4 regions of the Aliiglaciecola sp. SL4 genome follow, and region 3 is predicted to be linked to each of the others. Evidence: predicted binding sites of a transcription regulator. Region 3 holds the regulator's gene; each other region holds the start of a gene.

Region 1 (8,011 bases), on a different contig from region 3:
AAGAAGCCTTTATGTCCATACTAATCGATGCTCGATATAGCAAAGATCAGATAATGGAAGCTTATTTAAATGAAGTGTTTTTAGGACAAAGTGGGAATACCGGTGTACACGGCTTTGGTTTAGCAAGCTACTTTTATTTTGACCGCCCGCTGAACGAGCTTAACTTAGAAGAGATGACTACTTTAGTCGGTATAATTAAAGGCCCCTCTTACTACAACCCAAGACGTCACCCTGAACGTGTTTTGGAGCGACGTAACCTGGTGTTGAGGCTGATGTTTGAAGGTGGAAAAATTAATAAGTCGACCTTTGAAACATTGTTGGACAAGCCAATTCAAGTGGCCACAGGCGCAACGCTGGTCAAGGGTAAACATCCCGCCTTTATGGATAGAGTGGGGCGTGAATTACACACTATTTTAGATAATCCAAATATTCGTGACTCGGGGGTGAAACTGTTCACCACCCTTGATTCAAATGCACAACGTAAAGCAGAGTCGGCACTAGCAGGTGGCATAATAAGTATCGAAAAACAGCGTAAATTAAAAAACTTGCAAGCCGCAATGGTGGTAACTGACATTGATAGCGGTGAAATTCGTGCAATGGTTGGGGATCGTAAAACAGGCTTCAGTGGTTTTAATCGGGCGTTAGACGCTAAACGTTCCATCGGTTCTTTAGTTAAACCCGCAATCTACATTACTGCTTTAGAGCATCCAGAAGAATATAACTTAGCCACTCCTTTGTTCGACAATCCCATTCAATTACCTAGTGAAGGCGGGGAAACGTGGGAGCCGCAAAATGCCGATAAAAAGTTTCGTGGTCAAGTTCCCTTGTATACTGCATTAACCCAATCCCTCAATGTTCCCACTGTAAGTTTAGGTATGGAATTGGGATTAGATAATATAACACAAACACTTAAACGCCTTGGCGTAACTGAACCTATTACCCAATATCCTGCATTGACTTTAGGTGCCCTTGATTTATCGCCTATTCAGGTTAATCAAATGTACCAAACCATTGCTAACAATGGCGTGCAGATCCCTCTTCATACTGTGAATGCTATTATGTCTTCTGATAATCAGTTGATGTACTCCTTTGATGCCCCAGAAAAAAGAATTATCGATGAAAAAGTCGCTTATTTAATGAATTATGCTCTGCATAAAGTGACCTTAGAAGGCACCGCCAAACAAGTTCGCCGACGTTTTCCTACTATCAATATGGCGGGTAAAACAGGCACAACCGATGACTACCGTGATAGCTGGTTTAGTGGTTATGACAAAAATATCTTAGTTACCAGTTGGATTGGGACAGATGACAATAAGAGTACTGGATTAACAGGGGCCAGTGGTGCATTGAGTTTGTTTTTAGATTTTCAGGCCCTGCAAGCGCCAAAGTCACTGGTTCGGCGTTTTCCAAAAGGTTTAGGTATCGCCCATTTTAATCCACAAACCGGAAGAGCCACCCAAGCGGGCTGTCAGACCAGTATGAGTTTGCCTGCCATATTAGAAGTGCTGCCCAAACGAGCGGATAAATGTGACACCAAAAACCCAAAAATTCAAGAGCGTAAAAGCTTTTGGGAAAGACTGTTTGGAAATTAGGTTTACAAGCTTAATGAGCCAAAAGGCGGTTAATTAGCGTCTATCTTTTGGCTTAATGGGCTTTTTGACATGCTTATCGATGTAAGGCTCAAAATCTTGAGATTTACTGCAATCCATAGTGCTTCCAGTGGTATATTGTAAAACCGTGAGCAGTGTTTTATTTACCGCTGAACTGCAATCTACCCGGATAGTATTTTCCTCCATCAACTTTTCATCTTCGGTTTTATAGGGATCAAATTTAGGTAAATTCAGATCCGGTGATTCCCTTTGTTGACGATAGCGCTGTGCTTCTTGTTCCGCCATGCGTTGATTGGCTTGTGCCGAGTGATCTAATAAATGTTTTTGGGCTAAATTACGAGAGGTCGCAACCGGCGTCTCTTCGTCAGATTTGCCTGGATAATCAATCGAAGGTAAATCTTCACGTCTAGTGTCATTTTCTATGGTGGGTAGCTCGGGGGTAACAGGTTCAACGATATCAGGTACATCCTTTGTCTGAACCTCTTGTTCCGCGGGTATCGTTTCTGGGGCTTCGTCTACCACTACCTCATCGACATGAAGCTCTTCAACCACGGGGTTACTTTGTTCTATTTGTTCTGCTGGAGGTTCAGGTAATTGTTCCGCAGCGTCAGTTTCAACGGTATTTTCCTGCACTTTCGGTGGGGTAAAAAAGATTAATTTAGCATTGATAGCAGAGGTTTCCTGCTCTACTTTTGCAGGAACCTTTATGCGCTGTTGAGACAAAATCCACCAACCGATTAAAACGTGAGCAAGTACAGAAATAAGCAGTACTTTTTGCAAAGAGTGTTTTTTCGTTTCTGGGGGAATATATTGTTGGCGGTCAAAATCCAAGGTGCGCGCTATCCAGCATATTTATTGTCTAATTGATTCGACAGTAGACTTGCCGCGTCTCTTTTAGTTCCCTATTAGCAACGCTTTTCGATTATTGTGAATCTATGCACCATTTGTGTGCGAAATTTGCCTTTTGCTCGCTATTGGTGCTTTAATTGTAGGTTCAATCCATTTTTTCTAATCTAAGTAATTGATTTTTATGCGTAAACATTAGTGGCATAAGACTTGTTTTAGGAATAGAGCGTTTCAATAAAAACAAAATTAAAATATCGGGAGTAACACAATGAAATTAGTAACTGCGATAGTTAAGCCTTTCAAGCTTGATGATGTTCGCGAAGCCATTTCAGAGATTGGCATTGATGGTTTGACTGTCACTGAAGTTAAAGGCTTTGGACGTCAAAAAGGTCATACCGAATTGTACCGTGGTGCAGAATACCAAGTTGACTTTTTACCAAAAGTTAAATTGGAAATTGCGGTGCAAGACGATCATGTTGAACGTTTAGTTGAAGCTATTGTTAGCGCAGCAAAAACGGGCAAGATTGGAGACGGAAAAGTATTTGTATATGACTTAGAGCATGCAGTACGTATCCGCACGGGTGAAACTGACGGCGAAGCCATTTAAGCAGCAGGGCAGGAGAAAATCATGGAAATTACATTTGAGCTTGGGTATGCACTAGATACCTTTTACTTTTTGATATGTGGCGCATTAGTCATGTGGATGGCTGCTGGTTTTACCATGCTAGAAGCCGGTTTAGTGCGTGCTAAAAACACCACTGAAATATTAACTAAGAATATTACCTTATACTCTGTAGCTTGTATCATGTATATGATCTGCGGTTATTCAATCATGTACGGTGGCGGTGAATTCACTTTATTCCTTGATGGAATAGTTGGCGATGGTGCTACTGATGTAGCTGAACCAGCAACTTATGCCCCGTCAGCTGACTTCTTCTTCCAAGTAGTCTTTGTTGCTACAGCAATGTCAATCGTTTCAGGTGCGGTTGCTGAGCGTATGAAATTGTGGTCGTTCCTTGCTTTTGCAGTTATCTTGACCGGGTTTATCTATCCTATGGAAGGTTCTTGGACTTGGGGTGGCGCATCTGTATTCGGAATGTATACCCTTGGCGACTTAGGTTTCTCTGACTTCGCTGGTTCGGGTATTGTTCATATGGCTGGTGCAGCTGCTGCTTTAGCAGGTGTATTAGTACTTGGTGCTCGTAAAGGTAAATATACTGCTGACGGTAAAATCAACGCGATTCCTGGTGCGAACTTACCTTTAGCGACTTTAGGTACATTCATTTTATGGATGGGGTGGTTCGGTTTCAACGGTGGTTCTGTTCTAGCGACAGCTACCGTAGAAAGTGCTAACGCTGTTGCCGTGGTATTTATGAATACCAACGCTGCTGCTGCAGGTGGCTTAGTTGCTGCTCTTGTTCTAGCTCGCGTGTTATTCGGTAAAGCTGACCTAACTATGGCCTTAAACGGCGCATTAGCTGGTTTGGTTGCGATTACTGCAGAACCTTCAACGCCAACTCCTCTACAAGCTACTTTATTCGGTGCTTTAGGTGGTATTTTGGTTGTTGGAAGTATTGTTGCTTTAGATAAAATGAAAATTGATGATCCAGTTGGAGCTATCTCTGTTCATGGTGTGGTAGGTCTACTAGGACTTCTACTAGTACCTTTTACAAATGACGGTTCTTCATTCTCTGGTCAAATCATTGGTGCACTAACTATCTTTGTATGGGTATTTGTAACCAGCTTGGTCGCTTGGTTAATCCTTAAAGCTATCATCGGTATTCGTGTAAGCGAAGAAGAAGAGTTTGAAGGTGTAGATATCGGCGAGTGTGGTTTGGAAGCATACCCAGATTTCACCGGTGGCCGTTCTTAATATCTAATATTTAAGGGAACAACTAGGGCGATAAAGAAATAATAAGAACAAAAACAAGAACAAAAACAATAACAAGGTCCTAATGTTGTTAAAAAGTCAAAACCCCGCTTACTAGCGGGGTTTTTTATTGCACGAAAACAAGCCATTCACCTACTTCTTCAACTCACTCTAAGTTGTTGATTAATACCTATGTGGAACTACATGGCGTTAAGTTGTAATATCTCTGATGATCCGGAAATGGATGATGAAGTGAGCTTTTTAGAGGTTAAAGAAGTCACTATAGACGAGAACAAACCCGAGGGCAGCGTCGATCTTGAGGAAGCTTATGAATAAGGATTAACGGTTAGAAACGAAATTTATTTGCTAGTTTCTATATTTTCTTTAAACCAGCGGGCGCACAGCGTATCCTCTAAGGCATCTAATAGTATAAAAGGTGGTTTAATGAGATTTCTGCCGTGTATCTTCGCTTCATTAATTGTATTTAGTCAATTCAGTTCAGCCTATGACCGTATTACTGGTGAAACCTTTGCTTCTCGCTCTGAGGTGATAGCCACTAATGGTATGGTTGCCACCAGCCAGCCATTGGCTACCCAAGTCGGGTTAGATATTCTTAAACAGGGCGGAAATGCCATAGATGCAGCCATTGCTGCCAACGCTATGTTGGGGTTAGTCGAGCCGACAGGTAATGGTATTGGTGGAGATTTATTTGCGATTGTGTGGGATGCTAAAACCAAGCAACTTTACGGGTTGAATGCGTCAGGTCGTTCTCCTCAATCCCTCACGCTTGAATACTTCAAACAAAATGACATGGAAAAAATTCCTTCCCATGGCCCGCTACCAGTTTCCGTTCCTGGCGCCGTTGATGGTTGGTTTGAGTTGCATGGTAAATTTGGCTCATTACCTATGACCGAGATTTTATCACCGACAATTGATTATGCGAAAAAAGGCTTTCCTGTCAGTGAGCTCATTGCTTGGTATATGAATCGCAGTGCACCGATTCTCAGCAAGTATGAGGGATTTGCTGAAACTTATATGCCCTATGGGGCAACACCGAAAAAAGGAGAAGTGTTCGTTAATCAAAATTTAGCTGTTACTCTTGAAAAAATCGCTACTGGTGGCCGAGATGCATTTTACAAAGGCGATATTGCCCGAACTATAGCGGCATATATGAAAGAGCAAGGTGGATTTTTGAGTTATGAAGATTTAGCCAGTCATACGTCAACTTGGGTGGAGCCGGTATCGAGCAATTACCGTGGATATGATGTGTGGGAATTACCACCCAATTCTCAGGGCATTGCGGCGTTACAAATTTTAAATATGCTTGAGCAATTTGACATCGAAGGCATGGGTTTTGGCTCAGCTGAATATATACATACTTTTGTGGAAGCGAAAAAACTCGCCTTTGAAGATCGTGCCAAATATTACGCCGACCCTGCATTCAATGATATTCCCACTGACTGGCTGATTTCCAAAGAATATGCGCGACAAAGATTGAAATTACTTGACCAACAACGCGCATCTAAGCGCATCGATGCTGGACTTAATGAAGGTGATACTATTTATCTCACCACGGCTGATAAAGAAGGTAATATGGTGTCCCTTATTCAATCAAATTATCGTGGTATGGGCTCGGGCATGACACCCACTGGCTTGGGCTTCATTTTACAAGATCGTGGCGAGTTATTCTCGTTGCAAGAAGGTCACTTTAACCTTTATGCACCAGGCAAGCGTCCGTTTCACACCATTATACCGGCATTTGTAACTAAAAATGGTAAACCGTGGTTGAGCTTTGGTGTGATGGGAGGCGGCACACAACCGCAAATGCATGCGCAAATTATTATTAACTTAATTGATTTTGGGATGAACTTGCAAGAAGCGGGTGATGCACCAAGAATATTGCACAGTGGCTCTAGTCAGCCCACAGGCACCTCAATGACCGATGGCGGTTATGTGAGCCTAGAAAGTGGTTTTTCCGCTAAAACTCGACGAGAGTTAGTACAAAAAGGGCATGTTTTACGAGATGTGTCGGGAAGCTATGGTGGTTATCAAGCTATTCTCAGAGACCCTAAAACTGGCGTATACTTTGGCGCTTCTGAAAGCCGCAAAGATGGGCAGGCATCAGGCTACTAATGCCATTTTTATTGCTAAAATACTTAAATTAAAAGAACAAAAAAATATGACTGAACCTCAAAAAGGCATTTGTGCGGAACCTAATTTACACGCCCAATACCTGATGTTTAACGTTATCGATGACGATGCGCAAGTTATACGTGCAAAACTCGCACATATCCTCAACATATTTGAACACTATGATGAAGAACATTATGAAGCCATGGTATCTGGTGTAATTGCCATAGGAAATAGTTATTGGACCGATTTATATCCAGGCTTAATTCCCATGGAACTTGCTCCTTTTCCGGATATGGAGTGTGATGACCGCAATGCTCCGGCAACACCTTGTGATTTATTTATTCAAATTCGCGCTGACCGTGCTGATGTTTGTTTTGCCATCGGCAGTGAAGTGTGTGAATTACTTAAGGGACACGTGGAGTTATTTGAAGAAGTTAAAGGCTTCCGATATTTGGACGGTCGCGACTTAATTGGTTTTGTTGATGGGACAGAAAACCCCAAAGGTATGCACAAACGTAAAGTGGCCATAGTAGGGGATAAAGACCCTGATTTTGCTGGTGGCAGTTACATTCATATTCAACGCTATCGGACTCACATGGACCGTTGGCAAAGACTACCGGTTAAAAATCAAGAAGACATTATTGGCCGCACTAAAGAAGACAATGTGGAATATGCCAGCGAAGATAAACCCGCGTTTTCTCATGTCAAACGTTCGGGAATTAAAGATGCCCAAGGTAACAGTCTAGAAATTTTACGCCAGAGTATGCCCTATGGCGATATGGTGGTGAAAGGGCTGTTTTTTGTATCCCTAGCGAATAGTCCAAAACCCTTTACGCAGATGTTAAGCAGCATGGTATTTGGTGACGAAAATGGCGTTTATGATAGATTGTTAGACTTTACCGTGCCAGAAACCGGCGCTGCATTTTTTGCACCTTCTTTAAACTTTATTAAAGGTAACAAAGATAAGTAAGAGGGGAAGGTAAAAAGAGGTTGATAACTAAGGTGTCGAACAGAAAGTCGACACCATCAAGTGCTATGATAATACTCTTTTGTTTTTAGTCGCACCAACTTAAATACTGTCATTTGATTTAACCCAGAAGTAAGTTGATAGCCAGTGCTTTAGTTTGAATCTAAATTAGCATCCAATCTATTTGCGAAAGGTTTCTTAGAAAATCCCATCCGTAACGCCCCATAAGCTAACATAAGAAAGGCAATGCTGATGGCCACCATAGCCGCAAATACCTGTTGTTCGCCGTTAAATACATTGGCTGTAACTAATACCACTGAAATCACCACAACAAACACGGAAATGATGTATTTCGCATGAGACTTTATGATCTCAGATTTGCTTTTGTATATGGCTACAATAGAAAGTAACGCAATTAAGGGAATAATGATCACCTGCTGTAGCGCGAATATAGCAAGCAAATAAGCGCCCAATCCCATGAGTTTTAAACGTTTTGCAGCCTTCATAATAATCACCTTTGTTTGGATTTTAATCAGGATGTCATTGGCAACCGTAGCAAACAATAAGACATAGGTCGTAGGCGGG
Region 2 (8,011 bases), on a different contig from region 3:
GAAGTGCCAATGTTAGTTGTTCACAACCTAGCTCTTCTATACCAGCTACCATTGTAGAACCAAAATCGATAATTTTAACCGTCCCATTGAGGTCAATCATAATGTTCTCGGGACGTATATCTTGATGCAGCATCTCCAGTCGGTGGAAAGCTTGTAAACCACGAGCCACTTGTTCAATGATGTCTCTAACAGTTTCTAAGCCTGGATTTGGATTATCAGTTAACCATTGCTGCAGTGATTGACCTTCGACATATTCAGATAAGGTGTACAGATAGCTTTTTGGACGTTCAGTTTTCGGGGCTTTTAGAACGTGAACATTATTAATTCGACGAGATATCCACTCTTCTAGACAGAATCGCTCTAAGTAGCCATTGTCATCCTGTAAATCTACGGATGGTGTTTTCAAAACAACAGGCTTTTCCGTTTCTACATCATTAACGAGGTAAACATGACTGCGGGCAGAATAATGTAACTGACGAATCACCTTAAAGCCATCAATGTGAAAACCCGGGTGCAATGGGGGAGGCAGTGGCAAGCTATCTACTAGGTTACTCACTGGACTGGTACATTCTGAACTGAGTGATTGAACCTGTATTATTTGCACCGTGATATTATCATCACTGCCATTTTCTATAGCTTGCTGAACTAAATTCTCTGCTAGCGTATCGTTTACCTGAGTTTGATGGTTTAAATGCGTTAATAAAACGGAAGGGTCAATAAAGTTATGGAAACCATCGGTACTTAGCAGCAGAGTGTCTCCTTCACATAACGTAAACTGTTGATGATCAATTTCAACTGAATCCTGCATGCCCAAAGCGCGACTGAGATAACTTACTCCCTCAGCGGCGATTTGTTGATGGTCGTTGGTCAATTGTTGAATACTGTTATGACGGCAGAGGTAAATTCGTGAGTCACCCACATGAAATAGATGGGCGATATTGCCTTTAACAACAACAGCAGCAAAGGTACAAACATAGCCTTTATCTGGATCATATTTGTGTTCAGTATGTTTACTGTGAGCAAATAACCAGGCATTGATGGAAGTGATAACTCGTTTTGCTGATGTTTCTACTGACCATGCATCAGAGGTTGAATAATAATCGTGAATAAAACTGTTAACTGCAGCTTGACTAGCAATATGGCTTACCTCACTACTACTAATACCATCTGCCACAGCCGCGGCGTAGCCATTTAATTGCGCTTGCACCTGAGTAGGTGAAGCAAGACCATAAAAATCTTGATTGATAGTTTTGCGGCCAGCACTTGAGTACTGGCCGTTAACTAGTTTAGTTAGCAGCATTTGGCGCGACAGTGCCAGAAGCAATAGTTTCAGGAGAAACTTTAGCTACTTTTCGTTTAGAGCCAGTGCGAACATGAGTTGTATAAAGCGTTAATCCAGTGAAAGCCAAGCCACCAACAAGGTTACCTAATGCTGTGGGGATTTCGTTCCAGATAAAGTAATCAACAACTGAAAATTCACCACCTAAGATAAGGCTAAACGGAAACAAAAACATGTTAACTACAGAATGTTCAAAACCCATAAAAAAGAACAAAAATATAGGCATCCACATGGCAATCACTTTACCACTCACATGCGTTGAAATCATTGCTCCAACTACACCTAAAGATACCATCCAGTTACATAACATGCCGCGGATAAAGATAGTGAACCAGCCTGCTGTACCATACTGGGCATATCCTAGCGTTCGAGCTTCACCAATGGACGCTACTTTTATACCGATAGCCCCAGGATCAATATTAAAACCGTAGGTAAAAATAAAGGCCATCATAAAGGCGACTGTTAACGCGCCACCAAAGTTACCTAAAAACACCAGTCCCCAGTTACGTAATATCCCTTTTATGGTTACACCTGGACGTTTATCGAGCCAAGCTAGTGGACAAAGAACAAACACGCCAGTGAGCAAATCAAAGCCCATTAAATACAGCATACAAAAACCCACTGGGAATAAAATCGCACCTAGTAGAAACATGCCTGTTTGAACCGCTATGGTAATTGCAAATACCGCTGCTAGTGCGAGTATTGCGCCAGCCATGTAGCCGCGAATAAGTGTATCGCGAGTTGACATAAATATTTTTGATTCGCCTGCATCGACCATTTTGGTGACGAATTCTGCTGGAAGTAAATAAGCCATAAGTACCCTCGTAAAATTAGTGTTCAAATTTGTTTGTTGTCTCTCATGCCAATGCATCTGGCTTGCGTTTTCTACTGGCCAAAAAAAAACGTTCAAATTCCTATACAGTGCATAGGAAGTTGAACGCCTTTGTTCGAATATTGTGACCGTAGACTCTTCGTTGAGTTACATTTTAATCAAAGCAAAATATAAGCCAAAAAATAAATTGTTTATTATCAATTGTTTATATATTCACCCTCAAGTTTAATGAGTTTTATTGGTGCAAAGATTCACTGTATTTAATCATTCAAATAAAAATGATAGAGTGCTTCTAAGTTAAAAATGGCAGGTTGATATGTAACCATTCATGATTTTATTCTACTTATTACTTGCTCGATTATTTTGATGCAGTTGGACTTATGGCAAAACTTGCAGGCAAAACAGCGATGATGAGGGAAGTTACATTTGCTGAAAGTTTTTAAATGAATTTTCATAATATGTAGGCGAGAAAACGTCCCTAACGGGCCGGTGTAAGTGCAGTAACAATCGTTTATTATTGATTGTTAGTTTTTTTGTTAAACCCTATAAATTATTCACTGATATAACTAACCCAATAAAACCCATCGGGATCCCAGTATGCGACTAAAACATTGCCATAACTTTCATGATTTTCGAACTCTCGCCAAAAAGCGATTACCCGGGCCAATATTCAATTATATTGACGGAGGCGCTGATGATGAAGTGACCCTAAGACGCAATTCAGAAGCGTTCAATCAATGTGATTTAGTGCCTAAGGTGTTAACGGGGGTAAAAGATATTGATTTAAGTGTTGAGGTGATGGGTCAAAGATTAGAACTACCTATTTATTGTTCTCCTACAGCATTGCAGCGACTCTTTCATCACCAAGGTGAACGAGCGGTTGCAGCCTCAGCTGCAAAGTTTGGCACTATGTTTGGTGTTTCTTCCTTGGGAACTGTGAGTATGGAAGAAATTGCTAAACAATATGATACACCTCAGGTTTACCAATTTTATTTTCATAAAGATCGAGGCCTTAATAGAGCCATGATGGAACGGGCCAAGGCATCTAAAATCGAAGTAATGATGCTAACGGTTGATTCGATTACCGGTGGCAATCGTGAAAGAGATCTGCGTACCGGTTTTTCAATTCCATTTAGGCTCAACCTGTCAGGCTTATGGCAGTTCGCCACTAAACCAATGTGGGGGATAAATTACGTCACCCACGAAAAATTTGCGTTACCACAGTTAGACGAACATGTGGATATGGGAGGTGGTGCTAGTTCCATAGGTGATTATTTTACTAATATGCTCGACCCTGCGATGAATTGGGATGATGTCGCTGAAATGGTCAAGTTTTGGGATGGACAGTTTTGTTTAAAAGGAATTATGAGTGTTGAAGATGCTCGTAAGGCTGTGGATATAGGCTGTACCGGTATTGTTATCTCAAATCATGGTGGACGTCAGCTAGATGGTTCGCGCAGCTCCTTTGACCATTTAGCTGAAATTGTCGATGCAGTTGGCGATAAGATTGATGTTATGTTTGATAGTGGCGTGCAAAGGGGAACTCATGTACTTAAAGCCCTGTCTTTAGGCGCTAAAGCTGTTGGTGTCGGACGTTTGTATTTATATGCCCTTGCAGCAGCAGGACAAGGAGGTGTAGAGCGAGCACTAGGGTTAATGAAAGCCGAAATTGAACGTGATATGCGACTTATGGGGTGTAGTTCGGTCGCTGAACTATCAAAACACAATTTACGTTTTCGTTAAGGTTCGATACTTCGCGTCCAGACGATGTTATTTTTTAATGGTAATGTAAGGCATTACCATTAAAAGACCATTAATAAAGATGAGTGAAAATTAGGTACAACCTTCGCTGTAAATTTACCCACTTAATCATTTTTAGGAAAGAGCTTACTGCTTAAAATAAAGCATTCTGACTAATCCAATAACCATTTCATGGTGGGTAAATCTTCTCCATTTCGACACTTTTCGATAGCAGAAGGTAGGCGAGTTGCAGCATTGTACATGTAACCACTGAGTTGTTTGTTTGCGATAAATGGTCGCAAAAGTTGCTCGGCAATTTCGAGGCTGCTGCATGCATCGGTTAGCCTATCTACATCTCGATACATGTAGGCTAGGATCAAATGGGAAAATGCCCAGGTAGAATATTGGGAAGGTTCGGGTTTAGCTTCTGCCAAGCGCTTTTGCTCTGCAACTATATCAATTTGTTGGGAAATTGCTTGTTCAAAGTCACCCATTTCCGCTAATAATTGTGATTTTGCTTCGCGCATTTGCATGGCAAGACGGGTAATAGACGCATCACCCTCTTGCAATGTTTTCAGCTTTTCTGTGGTTGCAGTGGCTTTATCTAAAAATTCTATTGATTGATTTTGATCATGTAAATTTGCTGCTGCACCATAAGCGATGTAATTTGTCCATGACAGTAAATAGAGCAGCATGGGGTCATTGGGCTGATTAGCTTCCAGTGCACTTAGCCGGCGGTCTGCCTCACGAAAATGTTGAATTGCTTTAGTATTGTTCCTGTCAATATAATCAGCCATGGCTAACCAATAGAAGCTGTAGGCTTGGTCTTGCTTTGCAATTGCACGATTTTGCATCGCACTAGGCCATTGTTCTGTATCTTGGCTTAATCGATTGGCATTTTCTCGTAAGTAATGAGAATCACCAGCCTGATCTGCTCTTTCTAAATCGGTATATAACAAACTTCGTTGGGCTAGATACCAAAGTTCACTTCTTTTGGGGTGCGGGACTGATCCCAGTATTTCTCGACCTTTCGCAATTGTCTGCTCTGCAGCTACTAAATCACTATCATCGTGAACCAAAATCATCCCTTGTGCTGCCATCAACTCTCCTTTTGTGGCTTTTACATCGGCTAAGTTGGGTGCCGACAACGCCAGTTCATCCAACATCGCTTGGGCTCTAGATAAATTAGCGCGTGAAATAGTAACATCACCCAAGTTAGGTTCGGCAGGCACGCCAAAAATCCGCGCTAAACGAATATATCCTTGGGCCGTTTCAAGTTTGATATCAGCTGATGCATTTGCTTGTTTACTCAAGTTGGCTAGGTATTGTTGTCCTCGTTGAGCTAAATCAGCACGGATACTGGTGTTTCCTGCAACGCGTTTTAAATTATCGTACAAATCAAAAATTTGGTACTTTGCCAATGCCCTAACCTCATCGAATCGAGCTTGCGCCTGTACTAAGTTTTGTTCAGCACGTTGATATTGAAATATAGAGGTTCCTAGCGCTGACAAAATTGCCACTATTGCTAATCCTGCAATCATTGACGCTTTAGTATGACGCTTAATAAACTTGCTAAATTTATAGGTGTTAGAAGTGGAGTAAGCGGTTACTGGGAATTGCTGTAAGTAGTTTTCTAGTTCGACTATTAATGCATTTACTGTTTGAAAACGTTGCTGTGGTAGCGTAGCTGTTGCTTGATTAATTATTGCTTGCAGTTCTTTTGGGATACTACGTCCATTAAAAATAGATTCCAGCAATTTACCTAAAGAATAGATATCAACTAAGGTGTTATTACCGTCACCTGTAGCTCGTTCAGGAGCTGCAAAACCCGGGGTAAAGCTCATACTTACAAGAGAGCTTGAAGCGTGAAAGTTGTCACTTTGAGTCGATGTAGGTTTGGCAATACCAAAATCAATCAATTTTACTTCACCAGTTTTATCAACCAGCACGTTAGACGGGGTAATATCTCGATGAATAATCAGGTTTTGGTGCGCATAACGAACAGCTTCACAAGCTTTTATTAATAGTTGAATGCGAGTCGAATCGCTTAAATTTTGTTGTTCGCACCACTTGGTTAGAGGCAGCCCGTCAATAAATTCCATAATAAAATAGGGCATTGTTTGCGGTGTTTGTCCACCATCGTAAAGTCTGGCTATATTTGGATGGATGAGTTGCGCTAAGGTTTGTCTTTCCCGTTCAAATCGTTCGATCAGCTGCGCAGATAACGCTTTAGTGCGTATTACTTTAATTGCTACATCATGTTCAAAGTCACCGCTGTCACGTTTCCCTTTGTAAACTGCACCCATACCACCTTGGCCAATTAATTGGATTATTTTGTAGGCACCAATTTTTTCGGGTAGATCAATTGTATAGGAATCCACATCGACCTTTCCGGTATGCAATACGTTTTCGGAAATCTCATCTTTTTCTAACAACTGCAAGACCCGGTTTCGTAATTTAGTATTTTTCCCTGTTTGCTCTGTTAACCAATCTTTCCGTTGTTCATTAGGGATATCTAAAGAAGCTTCAAACAGTTGCATTGCTTGTAATTCAAATTGTGTTGAACCTGTGGTCATGGCTTTATCCCATATTAAGGTCAATTGACTTGAAATTAATTTAAGTTTACATCGTCAATTTAATTTAAATATTCGACATATATTATTGATTTTATTATTCTAAAACGAGCGTGTATAAAATATATGCTATTTTGGTTTAGTTGCAATGGATATCTAAGCAACAGTCTATCGGGGTAAACATGTCATCTACTAGCTCTCACTCTTGCTCAAATACTGGCTCTGTTGACCAATTGTTATTTGCCTGGCGAGAGGGAGATATCAGCTCGCGCAATAGGCTTTTTGATGTGTTATACAACGAATTGACCCGCCTTTCTGCCTTTTGCCTGCAACGTGAAGGTGGTGTTTCTTTATCTGCTGGCGATCTGGTACACGAAGCGGCTATTCGTCTAGTCAATCTCGAACAAATTAAATGGCAAGATAAAGCTCACTTTTTAGCAATTTGTGCGCAAATTATGCGTCGTGTTTTAGTCGACCATGCCCGTAAAAGATATGCAGATAAACGCTCTCATCAAAAAGTGACTTTATTAACTAATCATTTTGCAGATCAAGAACGTGATGATACTTTTAGTTTGTGCTCGCTCGATGATGCGCTCAATAAATTGGCCGACATCGACAAAACACGCGCGAAAATAGTTGAAATGCGCTATTTTGGCGGCGTGTCCATTGATGAAATCGCCGCCGTAATAGGCACATCCCCCTCAACAATCAAGCGCAACTGGCGTGTATCTCGTGCTTGGCTGTTGAACGAACTTGATATGCAAGATCGGTTACCCGATGCCGAAACGTAATTTTATGCGCTTAGCTGACGATAAACTTGCGCCGCGTGAAGAGCAGCGTAATTCCTGATGCAAATAACAACAAGGATTCAGGTTCAGGTATCTGACTAGGACCGCCGTCATCTGCTGGCAGTTTAGCTAATCCCATAAAATCACCTGAACTTGAATAAGCATCCACTCCTTCGGCAAAATTCATGTTGAATGACGCTGTGTGCATGAAATCCGCATCGTAGGCCTCTAATCCGTCTCCGTAATCTGAACTAACAATCACATTGGTAAAAGCAAAAATATCGAAAACCTCGTAATCTGATACAATCTCCACTGATCCCAACGCACTGGTAAATAAATCGTAGTAACTACTTTCTGCATCAGCGTCAATAAGATCATAGGCTGAATTGTACTCGTACAAAATAGGCGTAAAATCGTTAAAACCAGGCACAAAGTTATTCCACGACACTTCGCCTGCAGGGTAAACCGCAATGCCTACATCATAAAAAATACTAGGTGATGTATCTACGCTTGGAATCAATGGTGCGCCCGCATACACGTCTAAGAAGCCTTCAATATCAAAGCCTACATCCCAGTTACTTCCTGCACCATTTTTAATGGTTACTCTTTCGCCAAAACTACCAAAAGTTTGCAGTCCATCTAAAGTTGACCCATATTCAGAAGAGTACATCTTTACGGTACCTTCACTTAGGTTAACAGTGGATTCTGAATACCCTGAAACACCTTGGCTAAGCATGAC
Region 3 (8,011 bases):
ACCAATAGCACGACGAGTTCACTGGGAAAGCACTCTGATGAAGTATTGTGTATTAAAGTAGAACAAGAGGCATGTTCTTTAGGCTTGGCCCCAACAGCCAGTACCACGGCGACCTTGGCAATGGGTGATGCGTTGGCAGTGGCCTTGCTGAATGCTAGTGGATTTACTTCTGCTGATTTTGCTTTATCCCACCCAGGTGGAAGCTTAGGGCGTAGATTATTATTAACAGTTGCAGATATCATGCATACTGGTGATGAGTTACCCTTAGTGACGTCCGATCAAACAGTGCGTAATGCATTGTTTGAGATATCGCGAAAAGGACTTGGTATGACAGGTATTACTGACGAAGCAGGAAAGTTAGTCGGCATTTTCACAGATGGCGATTTACGCCGTATCCTTGATGACCGGATTGATATCCACGAAACCCCGGTTGCCGAAGTTATGACCGCAAATAGTAAGACAGGTCGACCAGAAATGTTAGCAGTTGAAGGTTTAAATTTAATGGAGAAATACAGTATCAATTCAATGTTTGCAGTAGATAATGAAAATAAGCCAGTTGGCGCGTTAAATATGCACATGCTGCTTAAAGCTGGAGTAGTATAGTGGCGATTATTGAAACTCTCTATGGGCCAGTTAATAATCATTTCATTAGTAAACTTAGCAAAATTAAGTTACTCGTTTGTGATGTAGACGGCATATTCTCTGACGGCAGCATCTATATGGGAAACGATGGCGAAGAATTAAAAGCGTTTCATACTCTCGATGGTTATGGTGTGAAGTCAATGTTAGAAATTGGTATTGACGTGGCTATTGTCACAGGTCGCAAATCAGCCATCGTAGAAAATAGAATGTCGGCATTGGGTGTATCATTGATTATCCAAGGCGAAGAAGACAAAAAAACTGCGGTTCAAAAACTCAGAACCGGCTTAAATTTAAAAAAAGAAAATATCGCGTCTATGGGTGATGATATGCCTGATGTGGGCATGTTCGAACACAGTAGCGTATCTATTAGTGTTCCAAATGGCCACCCGTACGTAAAATCAGTTGCTGAATATATTACGCGAACAACGGGTGGGGCTGGCGCAGTACGAGAAGTATGCGACCTCATATTGTTCGCTAATAATAAATTAAATCGTATTTACGGTAGCAGCGTATGAATCGAATCACCCTAAGCATTGGCATTTTGTTTGTGCTAATCTTAATGATATATGTGCCAGGGTGGATAAGTTCAGATACGGAACAAACCAATGCACCTAGTGAAGATTCTTGGCAGCCCAATTATCAAGCGAGGAATATGCGCAGTACTCTTTATAATGAAAATGGCGAAGTGAACCACGAGGTTTTCGCCCTTAAAATGGAACATTATCAAATTCTAGGTTTCACCTTGTTTAGCCACCCCAAATACACCATCTATGTATCCGATGAACAAAATCCTTGGCATGTTGAAGCTGAAGAGGGCACACTTTATGAGGACAATCGCATTCAATTAGAAACTGACGTAGAGATTAGAAGCTTAGATGATTCGGGATTTGTGCAAACAATTAAAACACAATTTTTAGAAATTAATTTGGTAGACAAAACAATGATGTCAGATGAACCGGTTGAGATTAACGGAAAAGATTTTATTGTTAAAAGTAATGGCTTTGTAGCAAATTTAACTACGCAGGAATATGAACTTAAAAATCATGTGCAAACTCAATATGCGCCTCGTTAGCGCTTTAATCATCAGCTTAGTGTTTAGCGCTGCTGTTAGCGCCGGTGAAAACGACTTTAATTTACCTATCAAAGTTGACTCTAAGTCAAACTTCTTTGATGGCAAAACCAAAACTTCAATTTTTAGAAAAGACGTTAAAATTACCCAAGGCTCCCTTGAAATTTTAGCCGATGAGGTTGAAGTCATAGCCGGCTTAGGTGAAGGTAAAGAAGTATTTATTGCCCGAGGTAAACCGGCAAAGTATAGCCAAACCCTTGATGACGGAAGTAAGATCAGCGCTGCGGCTAATGAAATAAAATACGAAGTATCCAATCGAACTTTAACATTAAATGGCTCAGCTGAATTGAATCAGGATAGCAGCCTTGTTAAAGGTGAATCCATCCAATTCAATATGGAATTGGAACAATTAATAGCTGAAAGCAACAGTAATGCAGAGGGCGGAGTGACCGCTATTTTTCAACCTGAGAGTATCCGTAAACGTCAGGAAGAAGATGCAGAAGAAAAATCGAATGATTTAGAACAGCAAGGCACTGACAAGCTGCAGGATGAGCAACCTTAATGGCAACGTTAAAAGCGATTAACCTAGCTAAATCATACAAATCTCGACAAGTAGTACGAGATGTTAGTTTAGAAGTGTCTACAGGGCAGATTGTTGGATTGTTAGGCCCCAATGGTGCAGGCAAAACAACGACTTTTTATATGATTGTAGGGCTTGTTCCTTTAGATAAGGGCGATATTTATATTGACCAAACAGCACTAACTTTACAGCCTATGCACATTCGAGCTAGAAAAGGAATTGGGTATCTTCCTCAAGAATCGTCTATATTTCGTAAACTAACTGTTTATCAAAATATCATGGCAATTTTACAAACCCGAAAAGAATTGAGCTCAGACCAACGAGAAGAACAAGCAGATGCATTGCTTGACGAGTTTAATATAAATCATATCCGTAATAGCCTAGGCATGAGTTTATCTGGAGGAGAACGCAGAAGAGTCGAAATAGCACGGGCCCTGGCCGCCGCACCCGAATTTATTTTATTAGATGAACCTTTTGCAGGTGTGGATCCAATTTCTGTAAATGATATAAAAAAAATAATTCAACACCTGCGCGATAGAGGTATTGGAGTATTAATAACTGACCATAATGTACGTGAAACCCTAGACGTGTGTGAAAAAGCGTATATTGTAAGTCATGGTGAATTGATCGCTTCTGGAACTGCAGAAGAAGTTTTAAATAATCAACAAGTCAGAGATGTATACCTTGGCGAGCAATTCAAGCTATAGTACAGGTATGTTGTTTTTAACCAAAGCTTTGTGGCTAAACAAGTAAGAATATAAAAACTAAATGAAACCCTCGTTACAATTAAAATTCAGCCAGCAACTAACAATGACGCCTCAATTGCAACAGGCTATCCGTCTATTGCAGTTGTCAACGCTGGATTTACAACAGGAAATACAAGAAGCTTTAGAATCCAACCCGCTTTTAGAAGTAGAGGATGGTTCGGACATCCCCACAGGAGATTCCGCATTAGCAGATAGTAATGATAAATTTTCGGAAGAAACCGTATCCGCAAGTTCTGACTCAATGGATACAAACGAGGCATTAGAAAAAGCAGATATTCCGGACGAATTACCCATAGATAGCACTTGGGATGAATATATCAGTGCATCTTCAGCACCCGCATCAATTAGTGGTGGCAGCGGTGGTGATGATGATCAAATTTTCCAAGGTGAAACCAGCGAAAATATACAAGATCATTTGTTATGGCAAATGCGCTTAACCCCCTTTTCCGAAGTAGATACCGCTATAGCCATTGCCATTATCGACTCAATCGATGAATCTGGATATTTAACCATTAGCACTGAAGAAGTACTCGCTAGTCTCGACCACGAAGAGGTTGAACTTGATGAAGTTGAATGTGTTCTAAAACGCATTCAAATGTTCGATCCTATAGGTTCTGGTTCTCGAAATCCTCAAGAGTGTTTAATGGTACAAATGAATCAATTTGCCCCAGGTACACCTTGGCTAAATGAAGCTAAATTATTAATTAGTGAATATGCAGACCTTTTAGGTAGCAAAGATTACCGAACGTTAATGCGCAAAACTCGTTTAAAAGAAGACGATTTACGCGAAGCAATGCGTTTGTTGCAAACATTAAATCCTCGTCCTGGCAGCGCGCTGATAATTGGTGAATCCGAATACGTGATTCCTGATGTTTCTGTAATGAAAAAAAATGGCCGTTGGCAAGTAGAGTTAAACCCCGACAGTTTGCCTAAACTAAATGTTAATCAGCAGTATGCAGCGATGAGCCGCAATGCTAAAAACACCAGCGACAGTCAGTTCATACGTTCACATATGCAAGAAGCCAAGTGGTTTATTAAAAGCCTCGAAAGCCGAAACGACACATTGCTCAAAGTAGCCAACTGTATTGTTCAGCAACAAGTCGGATTTTTCGAACATGGTCCGGAAATGATGAAACCAATGGTGTTAAATGATGTCGCAGAAATGGTGGATATGCATGAATCAACTATTTCCCGTGTCACTACACAAAAATATATGCATACACCAAGAGGAATTTACGAACTGAAGTACTTTTTCTCCAGCCATGTTGCCACAGACTCTGGCGGAGAGTGCTCTTCAACGGCAATTCGCGCACTAATTAAAAAACTTGTCGCTGCAGAGCTTCCAACTAAGCCACTTAGCGATAGTAAGATTGCTGATCTACTGGCTGACCAAGGTATACAGGTTGCCCGTAGAACAATAGCAAAATACCGGGAGTCTTTATCGATCCCACCGTCTAACCAACGCAAGAGCCTGCTGTAGGCTCGTTAACAGAAGGAATACGCTAATATGCAAATTAACCTTACTGGCCATCATGTAGAAATTACAGATTCATTGCGAGATTATGTAGACACTAAATTTACGAAGTTAGAAAGGCATTTTGATCACATCAACAATGTCCATGTCATTCTCAATGTCGAAAAGCTTAATCAAAAAGCTGAAGCGACAGTTCATCTTAGCGGAGGCGAAGTTTTTGCAACCTCAGAACATAACGATATGTACGCAGCCATTGACGGATTAATAGATAAGCTTGATCGACAGGTGATCAAGCACAAGGAAAAGATTAAACGTCATTAACATATATTAGATTATTTAATGGAAATTAAAGACATCCTTTCCTCTGACTGCACAAGTTGTGCAGTCCAGGGGACAAGCAAAAAACGAATCCTTGAAACTATCAGCCTATTAGCGGCAGAAAAGATTGACGGTATTGACCAAACTACGATTTTGAATAGTTTAGTCAGTCGCGAAAAAATGGGTAGTACAGGAATCGGCAATGGTATTGCGCTGCCCCACGGCAGATTAGCTGGGTTAAAAGACGTAGTCGCAATATTAATTACCAGTGATCCTTCCATCAATTTTGACGCAGTCGATAATTGTCCTGTAGATATATTTTTCGCTATTTTAGTACCAGAAGATAAAGCCGCCGGACACCTACAAACCTTGGCCACTATAGCAACAAAGTTAAGTGACAAAGAGGTTCTTAAACGCATTCGCTGTGCTGAAGATAACGGACAGTTATACGAGGCAATTGTTTCATGAAGCTGATTATTATAAGTGGTCGCTCCGGTTCAGGAAAATCAATTGCACTGCGCTCTTTAGAAGATTTAGGCTATTATTGTGTTGATAATATCCCTGTTAACCTTCTGCCTACCCTTACTCATACAGTTATGGATGAGTATGACCAAGTTGCGGTAAGTATTGACGTAAGAAACCTTCCCAAAGTATCTGGTGAATTGGTGGAAATCCTCGATTACCTGCCTGCAAACTGGGATATGACTATTGTTTATTTAGATGCCAGTGATGACATACTAATTAAGCGTTTCAGCGAAACCCGTCGCTTACACCCGTTATCACGTCAAAACAAATCGCTTTCCGATGCCATTCAAGCTGAAGGTCAACTTTTAGCTCCTATAGCAGAACGTGCTGACTTATATTTAGATACTGACAAGCTTTCGGTTCATCAATTAGCTGAGTTAGTTCGTGAACGCATTCTAGGAAAGAAAAGCTCAAGACTGGTTTTAGTATTTGAATCTTTTGGATTTAAATATGGCATACCTAAAGATGCCGACTATGTTTTTGATGCGCGATTTTTACCTAACCCTCATTGGGAACCGGACTTAAAACACCTAAGTGGATTAGACTCACCAGTTGAAATATTTTTAGGTTCACAACCCATAGTGACTAAATTTATTTGGCAAATCCAAAACCTCATATCAACTTGGCTTCCCCACCTAGAAAGAAATAACCGAAGTTACGTCACAGTTGCAATTGGCTGTACCGGTGGACAACATCGTTCAGTTTATGTTGCTGAGTCATTAGCAAAAACATTCTCAGCCTCTCACCCAGATGTGCAAATTAGACACCGAGAATTAAACAGATGAATCGCTTTGAAAAGCAAATAGTTATAGTTAATAAACTTGGCTTACATGCACGAGCAGCGACGGAATTAGTTAAAGTTGCCAATCAATTTGATGCTATAGTTACTTTAGTTCAAGGGGAAAAAACGGCATCGGCTAATAGTGTATTGGGTTTAATGATGTTAGAAAGCTCTCAAGGGAAAGAAGTCAACGTAATAAGCGAGGGAACCGACGCTGAGCAAGCACTTGCAGCTATCGAAAAGCTTATTGTAGAAAAGTTTCACGAGAACGAATAGCTCACTTTCATTCAAGTTGAGTAAATAATTGCTGACCTGCCGCTCTTAACCCTCTAAACTATTCATATTAGTAGTTTTTTCATCGAGCTGTATTTTCATGGCTGAAGCATTAGAGGTTAAACACGCCCAACGTCAACTGAAGGTTATCAATCAAGCCTTGGCCAGTGGCCGCTTTATGCATGTCCGAAAAACCATTCACGATATGCCTGCATGTGATATCGCCCTACTTCTCGAGTCATCTCCAAGTAAATCAAGAACCGAACTTTGGGAAATGTTAGACGCCGATTTCTATGGCGACGTGCTAGAAGAATTGTCGGAAGATGTACGTAACGGCATTATTGGCCAAATGCTTCCCGACAAGGTGGTAGATGCCTTGGAAGATATGGAGATTGATAACTTAGCAGAAACCTTAAGTAGTCTGCCGCAATCAGTATCAAAAGACGTACTAAAATCCATGGATGAGCAGGACCGTCAGCGAGCAGAAAAGGCCCTATCTTACGGCGAAGACACTGCCGGTTTCATCATGAATACCGATACCATCACCCTACGTTCTGACGTCAATATTGATGTTATTTTACGTTATTTAAGACTTAAAGGTGAAATCCCAGAAAGCACGGACACCTTTTATGTAGTCAGTCGCAATGACACTTTAATAGGCACGGTGCCCGTCACTAAACTCATTACTGCACTGCCCGACTCCAGTATCGAAGATATTATGGATGAGGAAGCTGAAGCTATTCCTGTTGATATGCCAGAGACGGATGTAGCCAAATTATTTGAACGCTATAACTGGTTATCAGCACCTGTAGTGGATTCAAATCGACAGTTATTAGGACGGATCACCATAGACGATGTGGTAGATATTATTCGTGAAGACGCCGAACACTCGATGATGAGTATGGCGGGCCTAGATGATGAAGAAGATACCTTTGCACCAGTACTCCAAAGTACCAAACGTCGATCTGTATGGCTCACTGTTAATCTGGTTACAGCACTACTTGCTGCGGCGGTAAGTGATCTCTTTGAAGCCACTCTAAGCCAAATGGCAGTGTTAGCTATCTTAAATACCATTGTTCCTAGTATGGGTGGTGTCGCAGGCAATCAAACCTTAACACTGGTTATACGGGGTATGGCCCTAGGTCATGTTAGTACGGATAACTCTAGATGGTTAATCAGTAAAGAGTTAGCCATCGGCTTTTTAAATGGTGCTATCTGGGCAATCTTAATTGCTTCTGTCATTGCCATTTGGAAACAAGACTGGATGTTAGGCGGAGTTATTGCTTTTGCAATGATGATTAACATGGTTGCTGCTGGGTTAGCTGGGGCAACGTTACCACTGGTGATGAAAAAGTTAAAAATCGACCCAGCTCTAGCTGGCAGTGTGATTTTAACCACAATCACTGACGTAGTAGGTATTTTTGCCTTTTTAGGCACCGCTACCTTAATGCTTGTTTAGTTTAGGATGTAAAACCATTAACTCTCCTGTTCAACTCGTTTTTTATATAGGTATTGCTTTACTTGCTTTCGCGGGGAATTCAATTCTATGTCGCTTAGCCTTGGCTGACTCAAGTATTGATGC
Region 4 (8,011 bases), on a different contig from region 3:
GCTGGACGGTCATCTTTACTGATGTTCTCATCCAAAATTTCTATTTTGTAGCTCTCGCCTCGCGCTTCAAAGGTATCGCGAGCTTCTTGCCAACTAACTTTCTTCTTCACCACGTCATAACTTGTTTTAGCCAATTTCAACATGTGCTTTTCAAGTTTTACCAAGTCATCTTCATTGAGTGAATGTTCCATATCAATGTCATAGTAAAAACCATTATCGATGGTTGGGCCTATGGCCATTTTCACATCGGGATAAAGCTGTTTGATTGCATGACCAATTAAATGCGCACATGAGTGACGAATAATTTCTAAACCTTCTTCATCTCTGGCGGTAATAATTTGTAAACTAGCGTCTTCGGTGATCATGTCGACAGCATCGACCAATTGGCCGTTTATTTTACCAGCGATGGTAGCTTTCGCTAACCCTGGTCCAATATCATTGGCTACATCTAATACGGAAACGGAATTTTCGAACTGGCGTTGACTGCCATCAGGAAGAGTAATTGTTAGCATTGAATAATCCCTTACACAGTGGTGACACCTACCAAGCGCCACGTGTGAATTATAAAGTTATTTTTCAGTTTTAAGTGTATAAGTAATAAAAAACACCCTATGGAGGGTGTTCAAACAACTTAAACCGAAAAATGAATAAGTTAATTAAATAAATCAGCCCTGCTACGATCAGGGAGAAGGGCATATGATACCTAAAATATTAGCCAAGATGCAATCAGAACAAACATATAATAGATGTTTAAAATACGTCATATGCTGTGTTTGCTTAGTGTTGAACTGTCAGGTATTTGCCAATCCAGTCAGTCAAAATTGGCTTCAAGTAAAACAAAAAGGCCATATTAAAGTTCACACCACAAGTGATCCCAGTGGTTATGTTTGGCTTAAAGCATCAATTCTTGTTAAAGGTGCTCCCATGGATTTTGTGGCTCTTTTAGATGATATTGATACCGCCGCTAATTGGATTGATAACTGCGAAAAAGTCGAACTCCTCGCCTCTCCGTCTGCACAGGAGAAAATTGTCAGAACCATATTCAAAGCCCCTTGGCCTGTTAAAGAGCGAGAAATGATCACCAAGTCCATAACTGAAATGGACACTCAACTGCAAAATATTAAAATTACAATCCAAGATTACCCTGCATATTCGTCTAACAATCACAACCTTGTACGCATCCAAAATGTGCAGGGCCAATGGCTGGTAAAAGCCACAACAAAAAATAATATGCTGATTGAATATATCGGCTTTGGTAACCCCTCTGGCAACCTCCCTATTTGGTTAGCCAACAAGATGATGGTTTCCTCAATGTTTAAGACCTTTAATAATCTAGGGGAGATATTGGGTGCCCCCAGCTCTTAAAGTTACAAAAAGTTATAAAAGACGTATTTTAATAATGAAAAAGACCATCAATTATTGTCGCGTGTTCCATACTCAGAATTTACAGCTAAATTAAGTCGAAATTATGTGGCATTTTGTTAGCGAACAAATCAGTCAACAATTAAACCAAGAATTTGTATGTGATGATATTCGTGAAATATCTGAAGGAGATTCCCATCGTGCTTTTCGTATTACCGATAGACAAAAACGGTTTTTCGTCAAACTCAACGATGAAGATAAATTAGCGAATTTTAGTGCCGAAGCTGAAGGCTTAACTCATCTTGCAAACGCCAATGAGTTCAAAGTCCCGAAGGTAATCTGTTATGGTATTTCTGAAAATAAAAGTTATCTGGTTTTAGAGTACCTTCGATTAGTAGAAGGCAGTGAACAAACATGGTTCGATTTTGGTTCAAAGTTAGCCAATATGCATCAGAATCAAACCCAAAATATGTATGGGTGGCAAGAGGATAACTTCATTGGTTTAACGCCTCAACCGAACCGGTGGGCAAAAAAATGGCCCCAGTTTTTTGCAGAACAACGTATAGGCTATTTGTTGCAGCTACTTGCAGAAAAAGGCCATGTTATCGCCGCTATTGACAACGTAGTTGTGAGTGTTGAGAAGCTATTACAAGGCCATAACCCCAAGGCATCGATGTTACATGGTGATTTGTGGATAGGTAACACTGGGTTTCAACATAATACGCCGGTGATATTCGACCCGGCTTTTTATTATGGAGATAGAGAGACAGACATAGCAATGACCGAATTGTTTAACAAATTTCCTGCGGCGTTTTATCAAGGTTACAATGAAACTTGGCCTCTTAGTAAGCAGTACAATTTCAGAAAGCCTGTTTACCAGCTTTACCATATTCTAAATCACGCATTATTATTTGGTGGCAATTATTTGCAAACGGCAACGTCTTTACTAAAAAACATGCAAGGGTAAACCCAAGACGATAGTTCAGAATGAAAACCCTACTTGTACCCACAATCTATCCCAGATAGTCTTCTCAATTATACTAAATGAAACAACGAAGCATAATGGAAAACAAAGTCGTATTTATCACTGGCAGTGCCAAGCGTCTTGGCGCATACACTGCAAACTATCTACACAATTTAGGCTATCGAGTTGTACTGCATTGTCACAACTCGGTAGACCAAGTGAAAGCACTCTCGACGCAATTAAATGAAAAACGTATCGATTCAGTAAAATGGGTTCAAGGTGACCTATGTGATTTACAACAGTTAAACCAAATAGCCGAGTCCGCAATAGCGTCATTTGGACGCATCGACGTGTTGATTAATAATGCATCCGCTTTCTACCCTACCCCTCTAACTACGTTCACCTTAACTGACTGGCAAGCATTAATAGGTAGTAACGCTCAAGCCCCGTTGTTTTTAATCCAAAAATTACAAAAACAACTTATACAAAATCAAGGTGTTGTCATCAATATGGTGGATATTCATGCACAACGCCCATTGTCAGGCCATACTATATACTGCATGGCTAAAGCCGCTTTAGTAACATTAACCCAATCACTTGCACAAGAACTGGCCCCTAATGTTCGTGTAAATGGTGTTGCTCCTGGCGCAATTTTATGGCCAGACACGGCTTTACCTGAAAATGAAAAAAGTGCGATTTTGTCTCAGATCCCGTTAGGTCGGTTAGGCAACGAAAAAGACATTTCTGAAGCAATCGCTTTTTTAATCTCAGCTTCTTACATTACCGGCCAGATAGTGGCGGTCGATGGAGGTCGCAGCATAGCGAACCCTAGTGTCGCATAGGAGAATTAATGAGTACTGAAGTATTTGAAACTGAACAAACCATTGCTTGTCCAGAATGCGGTCATCATTTACACATAAGAATAGATTGCAGTAATGGTGATCAGGACTTTTTTGAAGAATGTCCCAATTGCTGTCACGAGTTTCACGTTAAGCTCCATATTGATGATCTTAACCGTAAACTTCAAATTAAGATCAACTCCGATGATGAGCAATTATATTAAGCGTTAGTGTTACCCTTAAGTTAAGTTCAGATTTTTAATCAAAAAGTGCCTCACATTCGTTGGGCGAAGTATTGTATTAATTAGTGAAAAGGTGGTTTGTTTGTCATCAACACAGTGGCTGCTGTTTTTTGGTTGTTTAACGTTGTTAACGGCCTGCGGTCAACCCTCAATTCAAGCAAATTTTCATGCATACCAAAAGCAAGTTAGCGATGCGCTTAATATTACGTTGCAATTTGACGATGACCGCCCTTCATTGGGTTATCCTGCTGCTGAAAAATTGAAAGTTAACCTTCCGGAAACGAACATCAAATTACGGGATTTTTATGCCTTAAAGCATTGTGCTGTATCTCTTCTTATTGCGCAGCGTAATACCGCCTTAGGCAAGGTCCAATTGCCATCGCAACGGTTTGCATACGAAGTTAAGTTAATTCAAGGGCTTCAAGAGTGCCTTCAACAAACTAGTGACAATGACCAGCAACAACAGTTACGTCAATGGATAACAGATAAACAGGAAACCCTTCCTATAGTGTGGGCGCAAATGATCCTTAGCAGTTCCGAGATTAGACGGACTTTAAGCAGTAACACAGAGCTATTTACCCAAGTAAACCAAAACCAACTGCAAGCATACGAAGCTTCTTTGAGCTTATTAGTGACCTTGTATTCACCTAAACCGACAGATATTGACGACTTAGAAACAGCTTTAAATACCATGCGTAAACAGCCATTGGCAGCCCAAATTTGGCAAACACAGATTCAGTTGCGTATTTGGTTAAATGAATTGAATGATAGCTTGAGTCTAGCGTTCAGTGAGCTTTCTTGCAGTGTATCCTCCTCTTCTCTACAAATTGAAGACCTTAAATTAGTATACCAACGAAACTTCATTAAAAAGATCCTACCGGCAACAAACCGGCTAACAAGCGCTGCCAATACTTTAGCCCCCTACTTTCAAGATTTGCAGGAAAATCCAGTACTTGCCAATGAGTTTAAAGTATTTTTAAGGCAACGAAAGTCAGATTACGATTTGTATATTGATGCTCTTCGTCGCCATCAATTACTTTGGCAAAACCTATTCAGGCAGTGCCAACCTAGCAATTAAAAAGTCTAGCCCAGCCCAAACAACTGTATATAATAACAGTCATGTTAACTAATAATATTCGATACTCCCAACGTACCTGTTTTGTTTATAAGCAAAATCAATTGATTGGTAAAATTCAGTTCCAGCGGGATGCAAATATCGGCATTTGGCAAGTGCGCTATTTATCCTCGGACCTACCTATTCACAGTGCCGATCAACCCAGTGAGATCCATTCAAAACTAAGTGACTTAGGACTGTCATGGCGATGGGGAAAAATCTATCACCGTTATCGACAACAACGCAGTTAGATTTGGCAGCAACCATTTTGCTTTGATTTAGCTGCATCAACTTACCGTGTAAATTATTCCAAACTTAGTGAAAAAATAGCAAAGCGCATATTGTTGATGTCAACTAGATTAATAAAAAAACCATAAATTTCATACGGTTACTAATTGGCACTATACTCGCTTTGAAAAAAATACAGGGGAATCTTTAATTATTAAACCACAGTGAGGCGATATTATGAGCTTACAGTCAAAACTTAAAATTCTTGTTACGATAACACTTACTTTTTTAGTGCTTTGCGGTTGTGCCACTATCGAGGGTGCAGGTGAAGATATCGAAAGCGCAGGAGATGCGATTCAAGACGCGGCGAATGACGCTGAAAACTAAAAAGTAGATAGTCCACATATTGATACTGACTCTCTTGAAATTAGAGTTTAGTATAATCAGTTAACACATTTACTTGTTGAAATGCTTCTTTAGGGTGGTCCTCATCCAGACTTGGTGGCTTGGGCATCAAATTGGAAATATGACATGCTAAGCTCCTCTCGATTTTGATTATTTGCGTGATGGATTAAAATAAAAAATTTGAGAGCCACTGTTTTTGAGTATGCCGTTGTTGTGGGTATCCTCAATAAAGTAGTTATAAAGAATTGTAATATCAGCAATTATTCGATGATATTGTCGGCTTTCTAATATCTCAAACAACAAAGGTTTAAGTCGCTGAATCATGCGAAAACAATATTTACGCCACGCTATGGACAGCAGACTATCACAAACCACATTCAATAAAGTATCTAAGATACGTAAATGTGCAGCCTTGGTATCTTGGCTATCGCACATTCCTTTAGCTCTTTCTAATCCAGCGTGAACATACCGATTTATTAACTCAAGTTCGGAATCTTTGGAAGGGTTTTTCACTTCCATCTCTAAACTCGTAAATGTAAAACAATACATACCCACCAATCTAATTGATAATCATTATCAATTAGATTAAGTTGTGAGGGATATAAGGTCAACCCTAAAACCCAAATTAATCTGTTTATATTGAGTGACGTTCCTAATCTACTAAACATTAGCGCTTTTAATTTGCACGGAATAATTGATGAGTTCGACCTAGGCCTAATTAACTCAATTGTAAAAAGGTCTAAGGATGGATAACTGTTGCTTGTAAATTAATTAAATAAAGGTGAAAACACAAAAACTTTGACTAAGAAAAGCAGAGATGAAGCTTAGGACTATAAATGGTCACATTTTCAGTCTATCTTCTATCAACTCAAGCTCTTATCATTCTAATTGTCTTAAACTGTCTGCTGTCACTATCTGAAAAAGCAATGTTTATATGTAAAATTAGCCAATACTCACGTTGTGGGCACTTCAATCGGTTAATGCATACAGAACTATAGTGCCCGCACTTTTCGCTATTATTCCAACATCTTTTATGGACATCAAAATGGCTAAAAAAGGTTATTACAGAAGAGTAAATGATATATAAACACATCAAAGAACCTAGGCAAACCAGATTGCTAAACTTTACTATTTTACTATTTTACTATTTAGATAATTAAATAAATAGTTTTCACATTATGTCTTTAATCGTCAAATTAGGTTAGGATATTAAGATATTGTAAAAAGGGTTAATTAAATGCTTGAAAAACAAAGACATCATTTGCTTTTAGAGTTACTCGCCGAAATGGGCTATGCATCCGTTCCAGTTCTATCCAATAAGCTAAAAGCTTCTGAAGCAACGATACGACGCGATATTACTAAACTTTCAAAAAGAAAAGCGTTGACTAAAATAAGAGGTGGTGCACAGTCAAATAATGTTTCGTCTCAAATCCACGAGCGCAGGCATCTGAAGGGATCGGTATTTCTGGCGGATACTGAACAAAATAAAGACATCAAAGCGCTAATTGCGGAAAAGGCAGTATCTCTGTGTGAAGAAGGCGAATCCATCATTATTAATGGTGGGAGTAGCACTTTTATGATGAAAAACGCGCTTGCCAGTCGACACTTAAATATACTGACGAATTCTTTTGCTCTAGCTCAGGAGTTAGCCGATAATTCGGACAACCAAGTAACCCTTCCAGGCGGCGAGCTATACAGAAAACAGAGTATCATTTTAAGTTCATTTGAAAATGATGGTATCTCTAACTACCACGGTAGCAAAATGTTTATGGGTACACCAGCTATTGGTGAGTTTGGCTTGATGGAAACAGACCCTATGCTAGTACTTTCAGAGCAAAAGCTACTAAAACAGGCCGATCAACTAATTGTTCTAGCTGATAGTTCTAAAATTGGTAAACGTAGTTCTTTGATTTTATGTTCTCTTGATAAAGTTGATGTTCTTATTACTGACAGCAACGTTGAACCTCGATTTTTAGAGTTTTTTGAAAAGCACGAAATTCAAGTAATTACAGTTTCTGTTCCAGATAGCAAATAAAAGATATGCCCTGTGGAATATTAGCTTTTTACATTTTTAGTTTTGATGAATAACGTTTGTAAAGACCTGTAACTTATTTAATTTCTCACAATAACAACTACTCAAAATAACACTTTCATATGTTATGCTTTCAACCTCGCCCTCAAATGACACGCTTTGCTTTATATTAATCCAATTTGACTGTATATTATCACTATTGATTTACAGAGCCCGATAACAAAAACCTGATGTTAACTACTCTAAATAAGACATCATGAATTATCGCTATTTTTAACACCTAAAATTTATCTGGAGTTGAGTATGGACTTAAGAGTTTCAGCAGACAATATAAGATACAAACGAATGACCAGCAGTGAACTAAGAAGTAGTTTTTTAGTTGATAACTTGTTTATAGAAGATGAAGTCCCAATGACTTACTCTGACATAGATAGAGGCGTTGTCGCTTCAGCTGTACCAGTCAACAAAGCGCTTGAGCTACCAGTGCACAAAGAACTGGCCTGCACCTATTTCACCCAAAGAAGAGAAGTTGGCGTCTTAAACATTGGTGGAAAAGGGAAAATAACCATCAACCAAAAAGAGTATCCGTTAGCATTTGAAGATAGTTTGTATATTGGCAGAGGAAACGAAGAGATTACCTTCGAGAGCGAAGATAGTAATAACCCTGCAAAATTTTATATTGTCAGTTACCCTGCACACAAGGAATACCCGACAAAACTTATCACCAAATCCATGGCAAAGAAAATAGAAATGGGTTCTATGGAAACCTCAAACAAACGCACAATTTACCAAGCGATCAGTCCAGACAACCTTGATACTTGCCAG

What was found. The regulator sigma-54, encoded in region 3, starts transcription at its own class of promoters, with help from an activator protein. The targets are predictions, from matches to a motif close to GTTGGCACGNNNNTNGNNT.
Region 1: the regulator sigma-54 is predicted to act here: its motif matches at 2,654-2,672, upstream of glnK (P-II family nitrogen regulator).
Region 2: the regulator sigma-54 is predicted to act here: its motif matches at 2,333-2,351, upstream of AB6T38_RS02575 (formate/nitrite transporter family protein).
Region 4: the regulator sigma-54 is predicted to act here: its motif matches at 4,916-4,934, upstream of AB6T38_RS13050 (entericidin A/B family lipoprotein).

The regions. Positions count from the first base shown of each region.
Region 1 is NZ_JBGOSE010000007.1:22,466-30,476, forward strand. It holds gene mrcB (penicillin-binding protein 1B) at 1-1,592, shown strand, start outside; gene AB6T38_RS11670 (hypothetical protein) at 1,626-2,441, opposite strand; gene glnK (P-II family nitrogen regulator) at 2,725-3,063, shown strand; gene AB6T38_RS11680 (ammonium transporter) at 3,085-4,329, shown strand; gene AB6T38_RS11685 (hypothetical protein) at 4,531-4,662, shown strand; gene ggt (gamma-glutamyltransferase) at 4,771-6,459, shown strand; gene AB6T38_RS11695 (Dyp-type peroxidase) at 6,506-7,429, shown strand; gene AB6T38_RS11700 (hypothetical protein) at 7,579-7,932, opposite strand.
Region 2 is NZ_JBGOSE010000001.1:564,890-572,900, forward strand. It holds gene AB6T38_RS02570 (protein kinase) at 1-1,300, opposite strand, end outside; gene AB6T38_RS02575 (formate/nitrite transporter family protein) at 1,287-2,153, opposite strand; gene AB6T38_RS02580 (alpha-hydroxy acid oxidase) at 2,769-3,914, shown strand; gene AB6T38_RS02585 (serine/threonine protein kinase) at 4,085-6,487, opposite strand; gene AB6T38_RS02590 (ECF-type sigma factor) at 6,667-7,275, shown strand; gene AB6T38_RS02595 (PEP-CTERM sorting domain-containing protein) at 7,286-8,011, opposite strand, start outside.
Region 3 is NZ_JBGOSE010000013.1:25,373-33,383, forward strand. It holds gene AB6T38_RS15990 (KpsF/GutQ family sugar-phosphate isomerase) at 1-603, shown strand, start outside; gene kdsC (3-deoxy-manno-octulosonate-8-phosphatase KdsC) at 603-1,157, shown strand; gene lptC (LPS export ABC transporter periplasmic protein LptC) at 1,154-1,714, shown strand; gene lptA (lipopolysaccharide transport periplasmic protein LptA) at 1,701-2,273, shown strand; gene lptB (LPS export ABC transporter ATP-binding protein) at 2,273-2,998, shown strand; gene AB6T38_RS16015 (RNA polymerase factor sigma-54) at 3,060-4,538, shown strand; gene hpf (ribosome hibernation promoting factor) at 4,566-4,853, shown strand; gene AB6T38_RS16025 (PTS sugar transporter subunit IIA) at 4,872-5,318, shown strand; gene rapZ (RNase adapter RapZ) at 5,315-6,160, shown strand; gene AB6T38_RS16035 (HPr family phosphocarrier protein) at 6,157-6,432, shown strand; gene mgtE (magnesium transporter) at 6,530-7,888, shown strand; gene AB6T38_RS16045 (DMT family transporter) at 7,989-8,011, shown strand, end outside.
Region 4 is NZ_JBGOSE010000008.1:104,776-112,786, reverse strand. It holds gene thrS (threonine--tRNA ligase) at 1-512, opposite strand, end outside; gene AB6T38_RS13080 (START domain-containing protein) at 697-1,365, shown strand; gene AB6T38_RS13075 (fructosamine kinase family protein) at 1,469-2,329, shown strand; gene AB6T38_RS13070 (pteridine reductase) at 2,425-3,168, shown strand; gene AB6T38_RS13065 (CPXCG motif-containing cysteine-rich protein) at 3,177-3,389, shown strand; gene AB6T38_RS13060 (DUF3080 family protein) at 3,490-4,485, shown strand; gene AB6T38_RS13055 (hypothetical protein) at 4,527-4,772, shown strand; gene AB6T38_RS13050 (entericidin A/B family lipoprotein) at 4,987-5,136, shown strand; gene AB6T38_RS13045 (hypothetical protein) at 5,305-5,673, opposite strand; gene AB6T38_RS13040 (DeoR/GlpR family DNA-binding transcription regulator) at 6,392-7,189, shown strand; gene kduI (5-dehydro-4-deoxy-D-glucuronate isomerase) at 7,490-8,011, shown strand, end outside.